DNA from 4 places in the Streptomyces malaysiensis subsp. malaysiensis genome. Region 2 is predicted to be linked to each of the others. Evidence: riboswitches for the same ligand, from Rfam matches in the RefSeq annotation. Region 2 holds a riboswitch; each other region holds the start of a gene.

What was found. Region 2 has a riboswitch for cobalamin ahead of AB0E24_RS02000 (ribonucleoside-diphosphate reductase subunit alpha). Riboswitches for the same ligand answer to the same signal wherever they lie in the genome.
Region 1: another riboswitch for cobalamin. It lies ahead of metE (5-methyltetrahydropteroyltriglutamate--homocysteine S-methyltransferase); the one in region 2 lies ahead of AB0E24_RS02000 (ribonucleoside-diphosphate reductase subunit alpha).
Region 3: another riboswitch for cobalamin. It lies ahead of AB0E24_RS40460 (ABC transporter substrate-binding protein); the one in region 2 lies ahead of AB0E24_RS02000 (ribonucleoside-diphosphate reductase subunit alpha).
Region 4: another riboswitch for cobalamin. It lies ahead of AB0E24_RS43270 (FAD-binding dehydrogenase); the one in region 2 lies ahead of AB0E24_RS02000 (ribonucleoside-diphosphate reductase subunit alpha).

The regions. Positions count from the first base shown of each region.
Region 1 covers NZ_JBEZNG010000013.1:114,760-118,910, forward strand. The annotation lists gene AB0E24_RS25185 (molybdopterin-dependent oxidoreductase) at 1-367, opposite strand, end outside; gene AB0E24_RS25190 (hypothetical protein) at 771-995, shown strand; cobalamin riboswitch at 1,180-1,400, shown strand; gene metE (5-methyltetrahydropteroyltriglutamate--homocysteine S-methyltransferase) at 1,567-3,885, shown strand; gene AB0E24_RS25200 (helix-turn-helix transcriptional regulator) at 3,961-4,151, opposite strand, start outside.
Region 2 covers NZ_JBEZNG010000001.1:451,273-455,423, reverse strand. The annotation lists gene AB0E24_RS02005 (ribonucleotide-diphosphate reductase subunit beta) at 1-146, opposite strand, end outside; gene AB0E24_RS02000 (ribonucleoside-diphosphate reductase subunit alpha) at 137-2,545, opposite strand; cobalamin riboswitch at 2,684-2,843, opposite strand; gene AB0E24_RS01995 (GNAT family N-acetyltransferase) at 2,978-3,484, opposite strand; gene AB0E24_RS01990 (DUF7196 family protein) at 3,548-3,718, opposite strand; gene AB0E24_RS01985 (DUF1360 domain-containing protein) at 3,766-4,110, opposite strand.
Region 3 covers NZ_JBEZNG010000035.1:704-4,854, forward strand. The annotation lists gene AB0E24_RS40450 (ABC transporter ATP-binding protein) at 1-348, opposite strand, end outside; gene AB0E24_RS40455 (FecCD family ABC transporter permease) at 345-1,460, opposite strand; gene AB0E24_RS40460 (ABC transporter substrate-binding protein) at 1,457-2,497, opposite strand; cobalamin riboswitch at 2,528-2,717, opposite strand; gene AB0E24_RS40465 (serine hydrolase) at 2,940-3,827, shown strand; gene AB0E24_RS40470 (SpoIIE family protein phosphatase) at 3,844-4,151, opposite strand, start outside.
Region 4 covers NZ_JBEZNG010000045.1:21,138-25,288, forward strand. The annotation lists gene AB0E24_RS43265 (NAD-binding protein) at 1-1,227, shown strand, start outside; cobalamin riboswitch at 1,336-1,459, shown strand; gene AB0E24_RS43270 (FAD-binding dehydrogenase) at 1,589-3,394, shown strand; gene AB0E24_RS43275 (hypothetical protein) at 3,483-3,827, shown strand; gene AB0E24_RS43280 (DMT family transporter) at 3,835-4,151, opposite strand, start outside.

The DNA.
Region 1 (4,151 bases), on a different contig from region 2:
TGTCGTCGATGGTGACCGCGAGCAGGACGGGCGCACGGCCGAAGTCCGGGTCGATCTCGGCCCAGGACAACAGGGCGTGGTGGCCGTCCACTCCGTGCACGGCGATCAGGAAGCGCAGCCGGTCCTTGCGCCGGGCCGGATCGAAGGCGGGGCCCGCGGAGACCAGGACGTCATGCAGGAACGGCCCGGTGAAACGGTGGCGCTGAATCCCGCTGGTGGCGCAGTCGAAGCTGACCCGCACCCGGTGCTGGGGCCAGGACAGCAGCTCGGACACCGTCATCCGGGCCGGGCGGCTCACATCGCCGGTGAGGGCGACCTCCGCCATCGGACCGGCGGCCGTACCGGCAGCTGCGAGGGAGTCGCTCACGGGCTACCACCTCCTGGTGGACCGTTACCCGAACACCCATCCCGCGCAAACGCACATGCCATGCCGATAGACCAAAGATCCGGCTCATACGAGGAAGTTCGAGCGATTACCCTCGCACCTGCGGTAGGGCGATGGAATCGGCGGCGGCCCGGACCCCTGAACCGCGGGCACCGGCCCCGGCCACCGTGGACGAGTGTGGCGACGCTCGTACGACATCCGATACCTCCGGCGGCACCGCGCACGCCCTGCCCACCGGCGGAGGACGGACGGCGCGTCGGCGGACGAGCCGACGGGATCGTCTTCGCCCATTGGGGGGACGTTGAGCCGCGATCCGCCCGACAAAAGGGCACCATGCATGCGAAGCCGGTCATATCCGGCCGCTCATCCTCAGCAAGGAGTTCCCATGCGTATGCGGACCGCTCTCACCGCCCTCTCCACGGTCACCCTCGCCGCCGCGTCCCTCGCCGTCGGCGCGGCCGGCGCCATGGCGGACGACACGCCCGATGTCTCCGTCACCAACTCCAGCAGCACGTCCATCCCCGGCCCCAACGTGTGCGCCAGCAATCAGTTCTCCTTCGTCACCGTCCCGGTCAATCTGGTGGGTGCGTCGGACTCCGGCGCGTGCTGACCCCCCGATGACGCGCGGCTGACCACGCGCGACCGATCACGCGCGACGGACGCGGACCGGCCCGGAGGCGCCGCCCCCACGAGCCGTACGCGGCGGTGCCCCGGCCGGACCTGCCGGGGCACCGCGTGTCCCACCTCACCTTCCGTATTCCGGACGGGACCCGCACACCGCCGGACGGCACCGTAGGCTGGCGGGTGCAGCTGGTTCGCCCCGTCCGCCAGGCGGGACGCGTCGCAAGAGGGAACCCGGTGGGAATCCGGGACTGCCCCGCAGCGGTGAGCGGGAACGACCGCCGTCACAACGCACTGGGTCCGGTGAGAGGACCTGGGAAGCGACGGCCAGTAGATGTCCTCCGAGGAGGATGTGCCCGCGAGTCCGAAGACCTGCCATCTGCCCGCGTACGGACGACTCGTGCGCGGACATCCCGGTGACCTCGAGGGCGGGTCGGCGTACACACCAGGCGGGACGACCGCGCGTTTACCGCGCGAGGTCGTGGCGTCAGGTCCGTCACCCTTCGCGTCCTCGTCCCGCCGCCGGGATCTCAGGGATTCATCTCGCGAAGGAGATCTCCGTGACCACCGAGTCCGCTGCCGCGGCAGCACGGGCCACCGTGTACGGCTACCCCCGTCAGGGGCCGAACCGGGAACTGAAGAAGGCCATCGAGGGCTACTGGAAGGGCCGTGTCACCGCCGGCGCGCTGAGGGCCACCGCCGCAGAACTGCGCCGTGCCAACTGGCTCCAACTGGCCGGGGCGGGCATCGACGAGGTCCCCACCGGGGACTTCTCGTACTACGACCATGTGCTGGACACCACCGTGATGGTCGGCGCGATCCCCGACCGCCACCGCGACGCCGTCGCCGCCGACCCGCTCGACGGGTACTTCGCGATGGCGCGGGGAACACAGGACGTCGCACCACTGGAGATGACCAAGTGGTTCGACACCAACTACCACTACCTGGTACCCGAACTGGGTCCGGACACGGTCTTCACGGCCGACTCCGCCCGGCAGGTCGCGGAACTCAGGGAGGCCCTCGCCCTGGGCCTCACGGCGCGGCCGGTCCTGGTCGGGCCCGTCACCTATCTCCTCCTCGCCAAACCCGCCCCCGGCGCCCCCGCGGACTTCGAGCCACTGACCCTCCTGGACCGGCTGCTCCCGGTGTACGCCGAGGTCCTGGCCGACCTGCGGGCGGCCGGTGCCGAATGGGTGCAGCTCGATGAGCCCGCCCTGGTCCAGGACCGCACACCGGCCGAGCTGAGCGCCACCGGCCGCGCCTACCGCGATCTCGGCGCCCTCGCCGACCGTCCGAAGCTGCTGGTCGCCTCGTACTTCGACCGTCTCGGCGAGGCCCTGCCCGTACTGGCCAAGGCCCCGGTCGAGGGGCTCGCGCTGGACTTCACGGAGGCCGCGGCCGCCCATCTGGAGGAGCTGGCCGCCGTCGGCGGCCTGCCCCGTAAGCGGCTGATCGCCGGTGTCGTCAACGGCCGCAACATCTGGGTCAACGACCTGGAGAAGTCCCTGGCCACGCTCGGCACCCTGCTGGGCCTGGCCGGCCGGGTCGATGTGGCCGCCTCCTGCTCACTGCTGCACGTCCCCCTCGACACCGCCGCCGAGCGGGACATCGAACCGCCCATTCTGCGCTGGCTGGCCTTCGCCCGGCAGAAGACCGCGGAGATCGTCACCCTCGCCAGGGGCCTGACCCGCGGCACCGGAGCGATCACCGCCGAGCTCGCTGCCAACCGGGCCGCCCTCGCCTCCCGCGCCACCTCCCCCATCACCCGCGACCCGGCCGCCCGCGCCCGCGCCGGCGCGGTCACCGACGCCGACGCCCACCGCTCCCAGCCGTACGCCGAACGCGTCGCGGCCCAGCGCGCACACCTCCGCCTCCCGCTGCTGCCGACCACCACCATCGGCTCCTTCCCGCAGACCGGCGAACTGCGCACCGCCCGCGCCGAGCTGCGCGAGGGCCGGATCGACAGGGCCGGGTACGAGGAGCGGGTCAGGGCCGAGATCCGGGAGGTGATCTCCTTCCAGGAGCGCACCGGCCTGGATGTGCTGGTACACGGCGAGGCCGAGCGCAACGACATGGTCCAGTACTTCGCCGAACAGCTCACCGGCTATCTCGCCACCCGGCACGGCTGGGTCCAGTCCTACGGCACCCGCTATGTCCGCCCGCCGATCCTGGCCGGTGACATCACACGCCCCGAGCCGATGACGGTGCGCTGGACGGCCTACGCCCAGTCCCTCACCGAGCGCCCGGTCAAGGGCATGCTCACCGGCCCCGTCACCATGCTCGCCTGGTCCTTCGTCCGCGACGACCAGCCCCTCGGCGACACCGCGCGCCAGGTCGCCCTCGCCCTGCGCGAGGAGGTGAACGACCTGGAGGCGGCCGGGACCTCGGTGATCCAGGTGGACGAACCCGCGCTGCGCGAAACCCTCCCCCTGCGGGCCGGGGACCGGCCCGCCTATCTGGCCTGGGCGACCGAAGCCTTCCGCCTCACCACCGGCGGTGTACGTCCCGGCACCCAGATCCACACCCATATGTGCTACGCCGAGTTCGGCGACATCGTCCGGGCGATCGACGACCTCGACGCCGATGTCATCAGCCTGGAGGCCGCCCGCTCCCATATGCAGGTGGCCCGCGAGCTCGCCACCCACGGCTATCCGCGCGAGGCCGGGCCCGGTGTGTACGACATCCACTCCCCGCGCGTGCCCAGCGCGCGGGAGGCGGCCGAACTGCTCCGCACCGGCTTGCGGGCCATCCCCGCCGAACGGCTGTGGGTCAACCCCGACTGCGGTCTGAAGACCCGCGGCTGGCCGGAGACGCGCTCCGCACTGCGCAACCTGGTCGCCGCGGCCCGCACCGTCCGCGGTGAGCTGCCCGCGTCCTGACGCGGACGACCGGCCGGGGCCGGAGGCGCCATGCGCTCCGGCCCCGGCCGGTCGACGCGGGCATGGACGCGGACGTCACGGGCGCGGTGCGGAGGCGCCGGTGACGCGGAGGAGGTCCAGCTTGCCCGCGTCGCTGCTTCCGGTCGCCGCCGTGTAGGTGACCATGCGCAGATCCGCGCCGGGCACGATGAGCACATCGCAGTCGAGCAGGATGTCGCCGACCTCCGGATGCCGGATCGTCTTGCGGTCGGCCGTGTGCTGCGCGG
Region 2 (4,151 bases):
GAGTGGAGGTCGACCTCCTCCACGGTCCAGGTGTTCTTGATCGCGTCGCGGTAGCGGTCGTAGAACTGCGGGTACCGCATGGGCCGCAGGGTCAGTTCGAAGCCCGGGTCGAGCAGGTTCTTGGTGTCACTCATGGTTACTGGCATGCCTCGCAGGACTCGGGGTTCTCCAGGGAGCAGGCGATCGCGTCGGCCTCGGCCGGAGCCTGCTGTACGGGGAGGGGAGCAGGGGTGGTGGCGGCGGTGGCGCCGCCGCGGGCGCTCTGGGCGATCCGGGTGGCCGGCCGCGAGCGCAGGTAGTACGTGGTCTTGATGCCGCGCTTCCAGGCGTACGCGTACATCGAGCTGAGCTTGCCGATGGTCGGCGAGGCCATGAAGAGGTTCAGCGACTGGCTCTGGTCGAGGTACGGGGTGCGGGCCGCCGCCATGTCGATCAGGGCGCGCTGCGGGATCTCCCACGCGGTGCGGTACAGCTCCCGTACGTCCGCGGGCACCCAGGAGAGGTCCTGGACCGAGCCGTTGGACTCGCGCAGCGCCTCACGGGTCTTCGCGTCCCAGACGCCCAGCTTCTTCAGGTCGTCCACCAGATAGGAGTTGACCTGGAGGAACTCCCCGCTCAGCGTCTCGCGCTTGAAGAGGTTGGAGACCTGCGGCTCGATGCACTCGTAGACGCCTGCGATGGAGGCGATGGTCGCGGTCGGCGCGATCGCCAGCAGCAGCGAGTTCCGCATCCCGGACTTCGCCATCCGGGTGCGCAGCGCCTCCCAGCGCTCCGGCCAGGTGGCCACCGCGTCCGTGTAGTGGTCCGGGTGCAGCACCCCGCGTGCGGTGCGGGTCTCGGACCAGGCGGGGTGCGGGCCGTGGCGCTCGGCGAGCTCGCAGGACGCCTCGTACGCGGCGAGCATGATGCGCTCGGAGATCCGCGTGGAGAGCGCCGTGGCCTCGGGCGAGTCGAACGGCAGCCGCAGCCGGAAGAAGACGTCCTGGAGCCCCATGAGGCCCAGACCCACCGGGCGCCAGCGGGAGTTGGAGGCCCCGGCCTCCTCCGTGGGGTAGAAGTTGATGTCCACCACGCGGTCGAGGAAGGTGACGGCGGTGCGGACGGTGGCGTCCAGGCGCTCCCAGTCCAGCTGCCCGTCCTCGCCCAGGTGTGCGGCGAGGTTGACCGATCCGAGGTTGCACACGGCGGTCTCGCCGTCGTTGGTCACCTCCAGGATCTCGGTGCACAGATTCGAGGAGTGGACGACCCTGCCGGGCTCGGCGGTCTGGTTGGCGGTGCGGTTGGCGGCGTCCTTGAACGTCATCCAGCCGTTGCCGGTCTGTGCGAGGGTGCGCATCATCCGCGCGTACAGCTGGCGGGCCGGGACCTGCTTGACCGCCCGTCCCTCGGCCTCGGCCCTGCGGTACGCGGCGTCGAACTCCTCGCCCCACAGGTCCACCAGATCGGGCGCGTCGACCGGGGAGAACAGCGACCAGTCGGCGTCCGCCTCGACCCGGCGCATGAACTCGTCCGGGATCCAGTGGGCGATGTTGAGGTTGTGGGTGCGGCGGGCGTCCTCGCCCGTGTTGTCCCGGAGCTCCAGGAACTCCTCGAGGTCTGCGTGCCAGGTCTCCAGGTAGACACAGGCCGCGCCCTTGCGCCGGCCGCCCTGGTTGACGGCGGCCACCGAGGAGTCGAGCGTGCGCAGGAACGGCACGATGCCGTTGGAGTGCCCGTTGGTGCCCCGGATCAGCGAACCGCGGGCCCGGATGCGGGAGTAGGAAAGGCCGATGCCGCCCGCGTGCTTCGACAGCCGCGCCACCTGGTGGTAGCGGTTGTAGATCGAGTCCAGCTCGTCCAGCGGCGAGTCCAGCAGATAGCAGGACGACATCTGCGGATGCCGGGTGCCGGAGTTGAACAGCGTGGGGGAGCTGGGGAGGTACGACAGCGTGCTGGTCAGCCGGTACAGCTCGGCCACGTCCTCCAGCGCCCGCGCCGAGAGGTCCTCGGCGAGCCCGCAGGCCACCCGCAGCAGGAAGTGCTGCGGGGTCTCGATCACCTGCCGGGTGATGGGGTGGCGCAGCAGATAGCGGCTGTAGAGGGTGCGCAGCCCGAAGTAGCCGAAGCGGTTGTCGGCGCCGTCGGCCAGGGCCCGCTCCACCAGCGCGTCCAGCCGGCCGGCGTGGGCGGTGGCGAACTCCGCGGTGGAGTCGGCGAGCAGGCCCTCGCGGTGGCCCACCTGGACGGAGGTGGAGAAGGAGACCGCGCCCTGCCCGGCCGCCTCCTCGGTGATGGTGAGCGCCAGCAGCCGCGCGGCCAGCCGGGAGTACTCCGGCTCCTCGGCGATGAGCCCGGCCGCCGCCTCGGTCGCCAGCCCGCGCAACTCCGCCTCGTCCGAGCCGGGATGGCGGCCGCGCAGGGCGGCGGCCGCGACCTTACCGGGGTCGGTGGCGGGCAGGTCGGCGGTGAGTCCGGTGAGCGTCCGTAGCAGGGCGGTCCCGGGCGCGTCGACCGCTGCCTGAGAAACCGCCTGCTCTGAAACCGGATCTGCGGGCGCGATGGTCACTGAGGTGCTCTCCCTCGCTGGGCTGGGGCCACGAGGGGTGGTGCGATGGGCGCGTACGGGCATGCCGATGCCGCACTCCTCGTACGCCGGGCACACCACGCAGCGTCCATCGGCCCAACCCACGAGGCCGGGGGACGTGTTCACGCAAGGCCGTCGGCAGGTGCTCGGACTCACGGGTACGCCGCATAAGCGCACACGTACACCGTTGCGGGACAGTTCCGGATTCCCACCGGATTCCCCTGCGGCGACAGCGAGGACGAGCATACATCTTGTGCCGCCCGACGCACGCACCCCCATATCTAGTGTCGGGAGGTGCGGAGTTTCGTATGAATGTGCTAATGCGTTCCCGAGGCGGCCCGTGACCTGGGGCGCGCGGTGGCCGGTGGCCCGGGGCGGGTGGCGGCCGTGGCCGGGGCTGTGCGGCGCTCGTCGTCACAGCTCCACGGTGAACGCCCAGAGGGTGAGGTCCGTCCCGGCAAGCGGCGCCCAGTCCCGCTCCGGGGCCCGTACGAACCCCAGCCGCTCGTACAGCCGGTGGGCGGCGGTCATCGAGCGCTGGCTGCTGATCACTATGCGCTTCAGCCCCAGCGCGCGCGCCCGGTCCAGACACGCGCGCACCAGCGCCTCGGCCGCCCCGCGCCGCCGCGACTCGGGCCGCACGGCCAGCATCCGGAACTCGCCCTCGCCGGGCCGGGCCAGCTCCGCGTACGCCCCGCCGTACTCGGCGAACGCCACGGCCCCCAGCACCTCGTCACTCGCCGCGTCCGCCGCGACCAGCAGCTCGGAATCGGCGGCCCGGCGCCGGGCATCGCGCAGCGTGGCGAGATACGGATCGCTGTCCCCGAAGTCCAGCAGCCCGTCCCCGAGATACGCCTGAGCGGTGAGCTCCCCGATCCCGTCCAGTTCCTCGTCCCGCGCGTGCCTGATTGTGATATCCATGCGCGCAGTCTGCCGCAGACCACCGACAGCCGGGCTGCCTGGGTCGGGCGCGGATCTCCGCCGTCACTGGGTGACGGGGGTGATCACTCCGATGGAACCCGCGCGCTTGTTGGCGGCGTCGGCTTCCTGATGGGTGACGTACCGCCGGACCGTGCCGTCCGGCAGCTTCAACTCATAGACGACAGTGGGTTGAGGCGTCCATTGGGGCGCTCTTCCGCCGCAGTTGCAGGCCATGGCCGTCATTCCTTTCCATCGGGTCGCGAGTCGTGTTCGGGTCGGTGTCAGTCCAGCCAGCGCGAGGCGAGCCCCGCGAGGTAGGAGAGCGTCAGGGCGGTGGCCGGCAGCAGGAACCACGCGGTGGTGTGCAGCAAGGAGGCGTAGACGGCGATGGCGGCGGCGACCCAGATGCTGGTGCACCAACCGCAGTTGACCAGGTAGGAGGCCCGGGAGTCGTCGCCGAAGCGGTCGGCGACCCAGGTTCTGAACCCGGCCGCCAGGGTGTCCTTGGTGATGAAGCGGGTGATCCGGCAGGTGGTGCCGAGGGCGAGAAGGAACGCGGCGAGGCTCATCGGATCGCCCCCTCCCCAGGTGGTCAGGCGCGGGTCGGCAGTGCCGATATCACTCATTAGAGGCATGGCGGGCAACGGCAAGCCATACCTCCGTCGCG
Region 3 (4,151 bases), on a different contig from region 2:
GGCGGTGTCGCCGTCGAGCAGGCGTTTGTGCGGGGTACGGCCCATCGCGACGACCTCGCGAACGGTCAGGTCGATGCCGGCGCCGGACTCCTGGACCACGGCGGCCAGAGTGCGGGCCAGCCGCCGTACCGGCAGCGACCAGGCGTCCGCCCCGTCCACGCGTACGCACCCCGTGTCGGGGCGCAGCACGCGGTAGACCGCGCGCAGCAGACTCGACTTACCGCTTCCGTTGGGGCCGACGAGGCCGATGACCTCCCCGGGCCGGGCGGTCAGGGAGACGTCCCGTACGAGGTGGTGTGCGCCGGCGGTGAGCGTCAACCCCTCGACGGCGAGTTCGGTCGCGCTCATCCCACTCCTCGATCGGCGTCGCGCCGGGCGTCCCGGCGCATCAGCCACAGAAAGAACGGCCCTCCGCACAGGGCCGTCAGGACCCCGACGGGGATCTCCATCGGGGCGGCGACCGTGCGCGCGGCGACGTCGGCCCAGATGAGGAACACCGCTCCGGCCAGTGCGGCGGTCGGCAGTACGCGGCGGTGGTCGCCGCCCACGAACAGCCGCACGATATGAGGGAGGATCAGGCCGACGAAGCCGATCGGCCCGGCCGCCGCCACCAGGACCCCGGTGACCAGGGACAGCAGGACGAACATCCGGGCACGGAACCGGGCCACGTCCAACCCCATCGTGGTGGCGGCCTCCTCGCCCGCCAGAAGCAGGTTGAGCGAGCGGGCCTGGACCACCAGGACGACGGTGCCGAGCAGCAGGGCCGCGCCCGGCAGCCACAGCGTGCCCCACTGGACGCCACCGAGGCCACCGAGCGTCCAGGCGAGAACCGCCCGCGCCTCGTTGCCCCGGCCGGTGGTCAGGAGCAGCAGATCCATCACCGCGGTGAGCACCGACGCCACCGCCACCCCCGACAGCACCAGCCGGGCCGAGGTGATACGGCCGCCGGCCCGGGCCGTGGTGTACACGAGCAGCAGCGTGAGCAGCGCACCGGCGAACGCGGCGGCCGACAGCGACACCGGCCCGAACAGGCTCACCCCGAAGACGATCACGACGACGGCACCGAGCGAGGCCCCGGAGGACACCCCCAGCAGATACGGCTCCGCGAGCGGATTGCGCACCAGCGCCTGCATGGCGGCACCCACCACCGCGAGCCCGGCACCCGTCACGGCCCCGAGCGCCACCCGCGGAGCCCGTACCTTCAGCACGATCGTCTCGTGCGCCCGCGACGGAACCGGCGCCGACCAGTCGGCGCCCAGCGCGTGCGTCACGATGCGCCACACCTCACCGGGCGGCACATGGACCGAACCGATGGCCATGCCCGCCGTGGCGGAGACCAGGAGCAGGATGCCGAGCGCCGCCAGGACCATGGCGAAGGACACCCGGTGAGCCCCGCCCTCACCGCTCTTGCGTCCGGGGCCGGTATCCGCCGCCGGAGCGTTCCGTACGGTGTCCGTCACCGGAACTTCTCGGGGTGCAGTGCGCGCGCCAGATCCGAGGCCGCGTAGGGCGGACGGACGCCGATGACCGTCGCGGTCAGCGGAAGCACGACGAACCGTTTGTTCTTCACGGCGGGGACGTCGGCGAGTGCGGGCCGCGAGAGCAGGAACCGCTTCTTCCGCTCGACGCTCCCGGCACCCCCGTAGTCGTAGATCGCGATGACCTCGGGTTTGCGGGCGACGACCTGCTCCCACGACGCGTCACCGAAGACCTCGTCGAGGTCGTCGAACACGTTCCGGCCGCCGGCCAGCCGGATGATCTCGGTGCCCAGACCCTTGCCGCCCGCGGTGAACGCCGCCTTGTCCCCGCTGTCGTACACGAACACCGGCACGGCCCGTGCGCCCCGCACCGCCCGGGTGGTCCGCTCGACCCGCCGCTGGAGGTCGGCGACCACCTTGTCGGCGCGCTCCCGCACTCCGAAGATCGCGCCGATGGCACGGATCTCGTCGTAGGTGTCCTTCATCGACACGCGCTTCTCGCCGCAGTACTCGCGGTTGAGGTACGTGTTGATGCCCGCGTCCGCGAACGCCTTGCGGGAACGGCCCTCGTTCCCGGCGAACGCGCTGCCGTAGCCGCCGTAGACGAAGTCCGGATCGGCGTTGAGGACGGTCTCGAAGGACGGTTCCCTCTTCGCCAGTTCGGGAATGGCCGCGAAGTCCTTCCGGTACCGCGGCAGAACGGCCGAGTCGAGGAAGGCGGTGCCCACCATACGGTCCTTCAGACCGAGGGCCAGCATGAGCTCGGCGGGGTGCTGATGGATGGTGACCGCCCGCTCGGGCGGCTTCTCGTACGTGGTGCGGGTCCCGCAGTTGTCGATGGTGACCGGGAAGCCCTTGAGCGACGACGCCGCGCTCGCCGGCTTGTCCGCCGGGCCCTCGCCTCCGGCACAGCCGGTCAGCAGGGTCGTGGACAAGGCGACGGCGGCGGCGACGCGCAGGGCGCGACGGCGGGGAAACGCCGGGGGAGAGAAAACAGGACGGGACATGCCGTCGTACACGTAGAGCCTCCTGGGGAGTCCGCGCTCCTCGGAACGGGCCCGCGACAGACCAGTGTCCTGACTCCCGGATCGACGCTCCCCCGGCCTTCCCACGCGGTGCGCAGTGGCATGTCGAAGGGTTGCACTCCCCGGTCACAGTGGCGGGACCGTGCCGGAATCGCACCGGCTTCCTGTCTCCCGTCGCGGTGATGACCGGCTGATCTTACGTAGGGGTGGCCGAGGGGCGAAAGGGCGCCCGGCCGGAACCGTGCGTACGGGGCAGGGGCTCCCGGCGCTCAGCGATGCTGTGTCCATTGTGGAGCGATCTTGTGAGACTCGGACGCGTCGCTGAACCTCACCCGTCCCCGGCTCGTCATCCAGAGCCGGAGCACCGGGACATCTTCGCGATGGAGCGAAGTCCCCGTGTGCGGAAACGCACCGCGAACGAATGGACGAGCACGCCATGGGGCGACACCGACGAATATCCCAGCTTCCCCGTACCACCCTGGCGTCAAGAGCGGCGCTGGCCGCGGGGGTACTCGTGCCGACGGTCGTCTCGGTGGGGTCGGCTCACGCGGCCACCCCGCAGGCGGCGATCTGCGCCTCGGACAAGCCGGAACTCGCCGAGAAGCTCTCCGAGGACATCAACTCCGCACTGGACGGCGCCTCCGCCACGACGGCGATCAGCCTCCACGACCGCACCACGAACACCACCTGCGCTCTCGACGCGGACCGGAAGTTCGACTCCGCGAGCACGGTCAAGGTGACCGTGCTCGCCACGCTGCTGTGGGACGCGCAGAAGGACGATCGCGCCCTGACGCAGGAGGAGAAGGACCGTGCCACCGCCATGATCACGAAGTCCGACAACGATGCCACCACCGCGCTGTGGAACCAACTCGGGGCGGCCAAGGTCAACGCGTTTCTGCTGGCCGCGGGGATGACCAACACCGTCCTCGACAGCGAGGGGCACTGGGGGCTCACCCAGATCACCGCGAACGATGAGGAGAAGCTCCTCCAACTGGTGACCCACGCGAACCCGGTGCTCGGTGAGGACTCCCGCGCCTACATCCTGAAGCTGACCGGCGAGGTCATCCCCTCGCAGCGCTGGGGGACCCCGGCCGGTGCGCCGGGCGACGCACAGGTGCATGTGAAGAACGGCTGGCTGGAGCGGGCCACGAACGGCTGGCGTGTGCACAGCCTCGGCGCTTTCACCGGCGGTGACCACGACTACACGATCACGGTGCTCACGCAGGACAACGCCACGATGGACGACGGCATCGCCAACATCGAGGGCATCGCCCGCGCGGTCCACGAGAACCTCAACGCACCCGCGGCCGGCGCCCGGCCCTAGGCGTCTCCGCTTCGCGTCAGGCCGCCGGCCGGCGGTGCCCCCTGTGGGCGGCCGCCCGGCCGCTGTCGCCGGTGCGTGTCCGGGCCACGAGGAGCGCGATGTCGTCCTCCGGGGGCGCGTCCGTGGTCATCCTCGAGATGACACGGGCACACAGGTCATCGAGGCTCGCCGGGGGACGTTCCAGCGCGGTGAGCAGCCGCTCCAGTCCGGCATCGATGTCGCCGTGCCGGGACTCCACCAGCCCGTCGGTGAAGAAGGCGAGCAGGCTGCCCTCGGGCAGTTCGAGGTCGACGGATTCATAGCGACCGGCGCCTATTCCGACCG
Region 4 (4,151 bases), on a different contig from region 2:
AGCGAGGGCTCCGACAGCAGCGGGGACGAAGGGCCCAGGCTGCTGCCCGGAGACGAGGAGGTCGCCGCCGCCACCGGGCGTGACACGGTGGTGCTCGAGGCCGTATCCGCCACCGGCCCACCGCTGCCGCCACGGCGGCTCGGCAGCCGCAGACTGCCACTGGCCTCGCTGTTCTCCCGTCGGCTTCGCTGGTCCGTCGCGGGAATGGCCATCGCCGTGCTCGTCCTCACCATCGCCGCCTGGCAGCTCACCGGAGCGGGTCTGCTCCGCGCGGCCTACCTCACGGTGCTGGACGTGCTGGCGATCGACGATCCGGCGCTCGACGAGCCGACCGGGCGCAAGGTCCTCCAACTGCTGTCCGGGCTGACCGGACTGCTTCTGCTGCCGGTCCTGGTGGCGGCCGCGCTCGAAGCGCTGGGCACCTTCCGCACCGCGTCCGCGCTGCGCCGCCCGCCGCGCGGCCTCTCCGGCCATGTCGTCCTGCTCGGACTCGGCAAGGTCGGCACCCGGGTGCTGGCCAGACTCCGGGAGATGGACATTCCCGTGGTGTGCGTGGAAGAGGATCCGGGGGCGCGCGGCATCCCGCTGGCCCGCAGGCTGGGGGTGCCGACGGTCCTCGGCGATGTCACCCAGGAGGGCGTCCTGGAGGCCGCCAAGATCCAGCGGGCACGCGCCCTGCTCGCCCTGACCAGCGTCGACACCACCAATCTGGAGGCGACGCTCTACGCCCGCTCGGTCAAACCCCGGCTGCGGGTGGCGCTGCGCCTGTACGACGACCACTTCGCCACCGTCGTCTACCGCACCCTGCGCGCCGCCCACCCCCGGGCGCTGACCCGCAGCCGCAGCGTCTCCAGTCTGGCGGCGCCGGCGTTCGCCGGGGCGATGATGGGACGCCAGATCCTCGGCGCCATACCGGTCGAGCGCAGGGTGCTGCTGTTCGCCGCGCTGAATGTCGCCGGGCATCCGCAACTGGAGGGGCGTACCGTCGCCGAGGCGTTCGTACCGGGCGCCTGGCGGGTGATCGCACTGGACACGGCGGAGCCCGGGGACCGGCAACGCGACCTCGGGGCGGCGCCTCCTTACGACGGTGTCACCCATCAGGAGCCCGCCCTGGTCTGGGACCTGCACCCCGGCTATGTCCTGCGGCCCCAGGACCGCGTGGTGCTGGCGGCCACCCGCCAGGGCCTGGGCGAGATCCTCGCGGGGGCACCCGCCCGCCGGGGCTGACCGAGACCTTCCCCGCGGCCCTCCCCGGAGCGGGGCCGCGCGGATTGGCGGTGCCCGGGATGTGATGATGCCGGGCGACAAGGGCGACATGGGCGACGGCGGAACGAGGAAGCCGGTGTGAATCCGGCGCGGTGCCGCCGCTGTGATCGGCGAGCGGATCCCGAACAGGCCACTGCCCGCATCCGCGGGTGGGAAGGGCCGCTGGCGTTACGAAGTCCCTTGCGGCAAAAGAGAGTTGGTCATCGGATGCGGGGCTCTGGCGGCCCCGCATCCCGTGGGCTACCGTCGGTAACACGTTACCGCCGCGGCAACTCCCTCGTATCTCCCGCACCCTCCGAACCCCCTTTCCGGAAGGCAGCCCATGGAGAACCCCACAGAGGATTGCGCCTCGCCCGCCGGGATCAGCCGCCGCCGTGCCCTGACGGCCGCGGGCGGTGTGCTCGCCGGCGCCGCGCTCGCCCAGGCCACGGTGCCGGCTTTCGCCGCCTCCGGGGCGTCCTCGGACGCGGACGCCATCGTGGTCGGCGGCGGGCTCGCCGGGCTGGTGGCCACGGCGGAACTGACGGCCGCGGGACGCAAGGTGCTCCTCCTCGACCAGGAACCCGAGAGCAACCTCGGTGGCCAGGCGTTCTGGTCCTTCGGCGGCCTGTTCTTCGTCGACTCCGAGGAACAGCGGCTGATGGGCATCAAGGACTCCCCCGAACTGGCCTGGCAGGACTGGCTCGGCACGGCCGGTTTCGACCGCGGCGTCACCGATCCCGGCGGCCAGGACTACTGGGCGCACAAATGGGCCGAGGCGTATGTGGATTTCGCCGCCGGGGAGAAGCGGTCCTGGCTGCACCGGCTCGGTGTGCAGTGGTTCCCGATCGTCGGCTGGGCCGAGCGCGGCGGCGGCCTCGCGGACGGGCACGGCAACTCGGTGCCGCGCTTCCATGTCACCTGGGGGACCGGTCCGGCCGTGGTCGAGCCGTTCGAGAAGAAGGTGCGGGCCGCCGCCAAGGACGGCCTGGTGACCTTCAAGTTCCGTCACCGGGTGGATGATCTGGCCGTCACCGGCGGCAACGTCACCGGGGTGAGCGGCTCGATCCTGGAGCCGAGTGACGCCGCCCGCGGCAAGCCCACCTCGCGTACCGTGGTGGGCCACTTCGAGCTCAACGCCCCCGTGGTGATCGTCACCTCGGGCGGTATCGGCGCCAACCACGATCTCGTACGCCGGAACTGGCCCGAACGGCTGGGCAAACCGCCGAAGTTCATGGTCACCGGCGTTCCGGCGTATGTGGACGGCCGGATGCTGGCGATCACCGAGAAGGCGGGCGGACGGATCGTCAACCCCGACCGTATGTGGCACTACACCGAGGGCCTGAGGAACTACGATCCGATCTGGCCGGGCCATGGCATCCGCATTCTGCCGGGACCCTCGTCGATGTGGTTCGACGCGAAGGGCAAGCGCTTCGCCACCCCCGACATCCCCGGCTACGACACGCTGCACACCCTCGGGTCGATCACCGCCAGCGGCTATGACTACTCATGGTTCGTCACCACCCAGAAGATCATGGCGAAGGAGTTCGCGCTCTCGGGCTCGGAGCAGAACCCGGACCTGACCAACAAGGACATCTTGCAGCTGCTCTCCCGTATCTGGCAGACCCCCGAGCCGATCCAGCGGTTCCGCGACAAGGGCGAGGACTTCGTCGTCGCGAGCACCCTGCCCCAACTCGTCGCGGGCATGAACAAGTTGACCGGCGACGGCCTGATCGACCTGGCGGATCTGCAACGGCAGATCGAGGCCCGCGACCGCGAGATCGCGAACCCGTACACCAAGGACGTCCAGGTCATGGGCATCCGCAACGCGCTCGCCTACCCCGGGGACACCCTCAGCCGCACCGCCTCCGCGCACCGGATCCTGGACCCGGGCGCCGGACCGCTGATCGCCGTACGCCTCAACGTCCTCACCCGCAAGACCCTCGGCGGCCTCCAGACCGATCTCTCCGGCCGCGTCCTGGACGCCTCCGGCACCCCGATCGCCGGTCTGTACGCGGCCGGTGAGGTCGCGGGCTTCGGCGGCGGGGGAGTGCACGGCTACCGCTCCCTGGAGGGCACCTTCCTCGGCGGCTGCCTGTTCTCGGGCCGTACGGCGGGCCGAGCGGCGGCGGCCGCGACCGCGACCTGAACCGGCGCGCCATGGCAGACTCGTCCCGCACTCCGCGACCGGCCACGAGCGCTCCCGGCCGGTCGCGTCGCCGTGTCGGGGAGGTCGCATGGGCGGGGACGATCCGCATATCCACGTCGAGTCGAAGGTGGTCCGCGGTGTCGCCGCCGTACGCGAGATGATGGCGTCCACCTTCGGCCTGGCCGGTGATCTGCCGAGCCTCGTCGATACCGGATGCGGGCTGCGGGCGCCGTACGCGATGACTTCGCCGCGCCCGGAGAACGTCACCTGCCTCGCCTGCCGTGAGCACGCTCGGCTGGAACACCTGCGCTTCGCCGACGAGATCGAACGTATCGGGCGGATGGTCGGATCGACCGTCGGCACGGCCGATGCGAGGCTGGCCGCGGACCGGCACCGCGACCTCGCGGAGAGGTTTTCCGCCGCGGGGAGTTGACACTCCGCTACGGTGCCCACTCCGGGTCCGGCCGGGCAGCCGTGTGCTCCGCGGATGTGCGCTCCGGCGGCGGCACGCTTTCTCCGCGCCGTCGGCGCCGCCCGGGGACAGTCGCCGGTGCGGTGAGGACGGCCAGACAGGCGAGGACGAGCGCGACGCCGCCCCAGCCCGCGGCGGGGAGGCGCTCGCCGATGACGAGTACGGCGAGGACGGCCGCGACGGCCGGTTCGAGCAGGGAGAGCGTGGTCGCCGTGGAGGCGGGCACATGCGCCAGCCCCCAGCCGAACAGCACATAGCCGGTGAACATGGGCACCAGCGCCATAT